Regions from separate parts of the Kocuria sp. CPCC 205231 genome, predicted to be linked through region 2. Evidence: predicted binding sites of a transcription regulator. Region 2 holds the regulator's gene; the other holds the start of a gene.
What was found. Region 2 encodes HspR, which represses chaperone genes until heat shock. Its sites were predicted from a motif close to AAGTTGAGTCNNNNNGACTCAACTT; they were not measured.
Positions count from the first base shown of each region.

Region 1: a site for HspR is predicted at 1,162-1,186, ahead of RF640_RS11040 (Hsp20/alpha crystallin family protein). Genes of this name have one in related genera too.

Region 1 covers NZ_JAVKPP010000009.1:47,936-50,323, reverse strand. The annotation lists gene RF640_RS11045 (NADP-dependent isocitrate dehydrogenase) at 1-405, opposite strand, end outside; gene RF640_RS11040 (Hsp20/alpha crystallin family protein) at 616-1,119, opposite strand; gene RF640_RS11035 (Gfo/Idh/MocA family protein) at 1,258-2,352, opposite strand.
Region 2 covers NZ_JAVKPP010000006.1:43,517-45,904, reverse strand. The annotation lists gene RF640_RS07645 (nucleotide exchange factor GrpE) at 1-64, shown strand, start outside; gene RF640_RS07640 (DnaJ C-terminal domain-containing protein) at 229-1,254, shown strand; gene RF640_RS07635 (heat shock protein transcriptional repressor HspR) at 1,256-1,696, shown strand; gene RF640_RS07630 (GNAT family N-acetyltransferase) at 1,723-2,217, opposite strand; gene trmB (tRNA (guanosine(46)-N7)-methyltransferase TrmB) at 2,247-2,388, opposite strand, start outside.

The DNA.
Region 1 (2,388 bases), on a different contig from region 2:
CACCGGGTTGACGGCGGAGCCCTTGATCTTGTCGTAGCGGGCCCGGGTCTCCTTCTCCTCCTCGGTGCGGGGCTCGTCCGGGTAGTCGGGGAGGGCGACGCCCTGCTCCTGCAGCTCCTTGACCGCGGCCTTCAGCTGCGGGACGGAGGCGGAGATGTTGGGCAGCTTGATGATGTTGGCCTCGGGCTTCTTGGCCAGCTCGCCCAGCTCGGCGAGGGCGTCGTCCACCCGCTGCTCCTCGGGGAGGCGGTCGCCGAACGCGGCGATGATGCGCCCGGCCAGGGAGATGTCGCGGGTCTCCACCTCGACGCCGGCGGTCGAGGCGTAGGCCTCGATGATCGGCTTGAAGGAGTAGGTGGCGAGCAGGGGCGCCTCGTCGGTGCGGGTGTAGATGATCTTGGCCATGTGCGGGCTGTCTCCCAGGATGTCGTCGGATCGGTGGTGGTGCTTCCTGGTGCCAAGATACCCGAGGCGGCGCCCCGCCCGCTGGCCGGGCCCGCCGTCCGGCCGGAGGCCGCGGGCGGCCCGGGCACGGCGGCGGGCCCGTTCCCCGCGGGGAACGGGCCCGTGGCCGTGGGGCCCCGCCCGGGGGCGTGCCGGTGCCGGGGGCCGGGCTCAGCCCTCCGTGGACTGGGTGGACCCGGCGCCGTTGACGAGCTCGCCCTCGCCGATCACGCGGTCGCCGGACTCGTCCCGGCCCTCGCCCAGGGCCTGCTGCTCGCCCTGTCCGGAGACCACCTGGATCTTGCGCGGCTTGGCCTGCGCCGAGACGGGGATCGTGACCGTGAGCACGCCGTTGTCGTAGTTCGCGGCGATGTTCTGGATGTCGATGCCCTGACCCAGGTTGAGCTGGCGGACGAACGAGGAGCTCTGCCGCTCCCGGGTGATCCACTGGACGTCCTGCACCTCGGGCAGCTCCCGCTCCGCGCGGATCGTCAGCAGCTGGCCGTCGACGTCGACGTCGACGCTCTCCGGGTCGATGCCGGGCAGGTCCGCCCGGAGGATGTACTGGTCGCCGTCCCGGTACAGGTCCATGGGCATCTCGCGCAGGCCCTGCCGGGCGAACAGCGAGGCGGCGAGCCGGTCGAAATCGTTGAACGGGGTGAACATCGTGGCCACGTCAATCATCTCCTCAACCATATGAGCAATGTCTTCGACATTTAGTTGAGTCCGATCAACTCAACTGTTGACCATGATAATCCCGCTCCCCGCGGTCTTCAACGGGTCCCGGCCCCCATCGCCCAGGGCGAACCGCCCTCAGCGGGCGTCGTGGGGATACCGCACGCCGATCTGCGCCCGCACCCGGTCGAAGAGCTCCACGAGCTCGAGGGAGTCGGCCCACGGCATCACGGGGGACTCGAGCAGGCCCTGCTGCACGCAGCGGGTGGCCTCGCGCATCTCGAACACGTATCCGGCGCCCGCCACGTCCACGCGCTCCACGAGGGGGGCGGCGCCCGTGCGGGCGCCCTCGGCGGTCTGCAGCACCAGGGTGGTCGGGCAGTTGATCCGTCCGTCCACCCGCAGCCAGCCGTCCGTGCCGCTGATCGTCACCTGGTGGGGGACCGTGGCGGACAGGGTGCCGCTCACGTGCGCCCGGCCGTGCCCGAAGTCCAGGGTCAGGGCGGTGTCCAGGTCCACGTCCGTGGCGCCGAGCTCCGCGCGGGCGCTCCAGCGCTCCGGGGCCCCCAGGACCGCGGCGGTCCACGTCAGGGGGTAGACCATCATGTCCAGCAGCACCCCGCCGCCGTCGGCCCGGCGGAACAGGCGGTGGGCCGGGTCCAGGGCCCGGTGCGTGCCGATGGACCCCTCGACCGAGCGGACCCGGCCGAGCCGGCCCTCCCGGACCCAGCGCATCGCGGTGCGGAAGCCGGGGGTCATGCGGGTCCAGACGGCCTCCATGAGGAAGACGCCGTGCTCGCGGGCCAGGCGGAGCAGGTCGCGGACCTCCGCCGCGGTCATGGCGAGGGCCTTCTCGCACACCACGTGCTTGCCGGCCCGCAGCAGCGCCGAGACGTCCCGGTGGTGGTAGCCGTGCGGGGTGGCCACGTAGACGATCTCCACGTCCGGGTCGGCCGCGAGCCGGTCCAGTCCCGTGCTCGTGGCGGTGCCGCCGTAGGCCCGCTCCACCCCGTGCCGGCGGGCGAAGTCCTCGGCGCGGTCCTGGTCCCGCGAGCTCACGGCCACGAGCCGGGCGTCGGGCAGCGCCGCGATGTCCGGGACCACCTTCTCCGCGATGTCGGCGGTGCTGACCACGCCCCATCCGAGCGTGCGGCCGGTCGCGGTGCCGGGGTCGTCCAGGTGGGCGGCGTCGAGGGAGGCGTCGACGAACGGGCTGAGGGTCTGGGCAGGCATGGGCGCATTCTGCCACGCCGCCCGGCGCCGGGTCCC
Region 2 (2,388 bases):
CGGCTTCCGGATCGGCGAGCGCGTGGTGCGGCCGGCCCAGGTCGCCGTCGCGGTCGCCGAGTGAGGCCGGACCCGGCCTGATCCCGGCGATGTCAGGGGAGGCCCGTCCCTCGGGCCTCCCCTGACCCGTCCACCCGTCCCCGCCGCCGCGGCGCCGGGGACGACCCCCGGACCACCACCGGGTCCTGCTCCGCAGGACCCCGACCGGCCCCACAGAAAGGAGGCGTCATGGCCAGCCAGGACTGGATCGACAAGGACTTCTACAGCATTCTCGGCGTCTCCAAGGACGCGTCCGCCGCCGACGTCAAGAAGGCCTACCGCAAGCTCGCCCGCCAGTACCACCCGGACCAGAACCCGGGGGACGCGGAGGCCGAGCAGCGGTTCAAGGACATCACCGAGGCGAACTCCGTGCTCTCCGACCCCGAGGAGCGCAAGCAGTACGACGCGATCCGCGCGATGGGCTCCGGGGCGCGCTTCACCGCCGGCGGCCCCGGCGGCGCCGGGGGCTCGGCCAACTTCGAGGACCTCTTCGGCGACATCTTCGGCGGAGGCGGCGGAGGACGCCGCCGCCGCACGACCTACTCCACCGGCGGCGCGGGCGGCCCCGGCGGCCCGGGCGGGTTCGAGGACCTGTTCGCCCAGTTCGGCGGTCAGACCGGGTACGGGGCGCCGGGCGGCTACGGCGGCTACCAGGCCCCGCCGGCGCGCGGGGAGGACATCCGGACGGAGACGACCATCCCGTTCCGCTCCTCGGTGCACGGCACCACGGTCAAGCTGCGCCGGGGCAACGGCCAGGAGACCACGGTGCGGATCCCGCGCGGCGTGCGCGACGGGCAGAAGCTCAAGCTCGCCGGCAAGGGCCACTCGGGTGCCGGCGGCGCCGGCGACCTCTACGTCACCGTCCACGTGACCCCGCACCCCTTCTTCCGGCGCGTCGAGGGCACGGACGACGTCGAGGTCACCGTGCCGATCACGTTCCCCGAGGCGGCCCTGGGCGCCACCATCGAGGTGCCCGTGCTGGACGGCGGCACCGTGCGCGTGAAGGTCCCGGCGGGCACGTCCTCGGGCCGGCGCTTCCGCGTCAAGGGGCGCGGGTTCGGCACGGCCAAGGGCACCGGCAACCTGATCGTGACGGTCGAGGTGCACGTGCCGGCCGAGCTGGACGAGCAGGCGCAGGCCGCCGTCCGGGCGTTCGCCGAGGCGACCGCGGACGAGGACCCCCGGGCCCGCCTGGCCGAAAAGGCACGGGTATGAGATGGCACTGGACGCCGACCAGCCGCTGTTCGTGATCTCCGTGGCCGCGGAGATCGCGGAGATGCACCCGCAGACGCTGCGCCAGTACGACCGGCTCGGCCTCGTCAGGCCGTCCCGGGCCCCCGGCCGCGCCCGCCGCTACTCGCAGCGCGACATCGAGAAGCTGCAGCAGATCCAGGTGCTGTCCCAGCAGGGCGTGTCCCTCGAGGGCATCCGGCGCATCCTCCAGCTGGAGAACCAGGTCGCGGCCCTGCGGTCGCGGGTGGCGGAGCTGTCCCGGGAACTCGAGGACGCCCGGGACCGGGCCGAGGAGTCCTCGCGGATCTTCGCCGCCGGCGTCGGCGGGGACGTGGTGCGCATGGCCCGCGGCGCCCGCCCCCGGGCCCGCAAGATCTCGCAGGCCGTGGTGCTGTACCGGCCCCCGCGCCAGCAGGAGCGCTGAGCCGCACCGGCGCCCGGGCCGGGCGGTCAGCGCAGGTGCTTCTCGAAGCCCACGTCGTACACGCCGCCCGGATAGACCCGGGCGGTCCCGGGCAGCAGGACGTACCCGCTGCTGCGGTACAGGGCGGCCGCCTCCGGCTGGCGGCTGCCCGTGGTGAGGTGGATGCGCCGGTAGCCCGCCGCGGCGGCGAGCCGCTCGAGCTCGGCCAGGACCCGCCGCGAGATCCCGCGCCGGCGGTGCGCCGGGGCGGTCCACACCCGTTTGAGCTCGGCCGTGGCGTCGTCGTGCCGACGGAACGCGCCACCCCCCACCGTCGTGCCGCCCTCGAGGAGGAGCAGGAGCGCTCCGGCGGGGGCGGTGAAGTCGTCGACGGGGTGCTCGGCCATCTCCTCCGCCCCGATCTCGGGACCGTAGCGCTCCACGTACTCGTGGTGCAGGCCCTCGAGCAGCGGCTGCGTGCGGGGATCGCCCGGGGGCACGACGACGAAGCCGTCCCGCTCCGGGCCGGGCAGTGCGGGCACGCCGTTTCGCTCCGCGCCGGGGACGGCGCTCACGCCGTCCGGCGGTAGACGAGGTCGCGGGGGACGCGGCCCGCCTCCTGCGCCTTGCGCTCGAAGCTCGTGAGGACCCGTCCCTCCCAGCGCGGGGCCCATCCGGTGTCCGGGTGCTCGTCGTCGGCGAGCGGGCCCGGG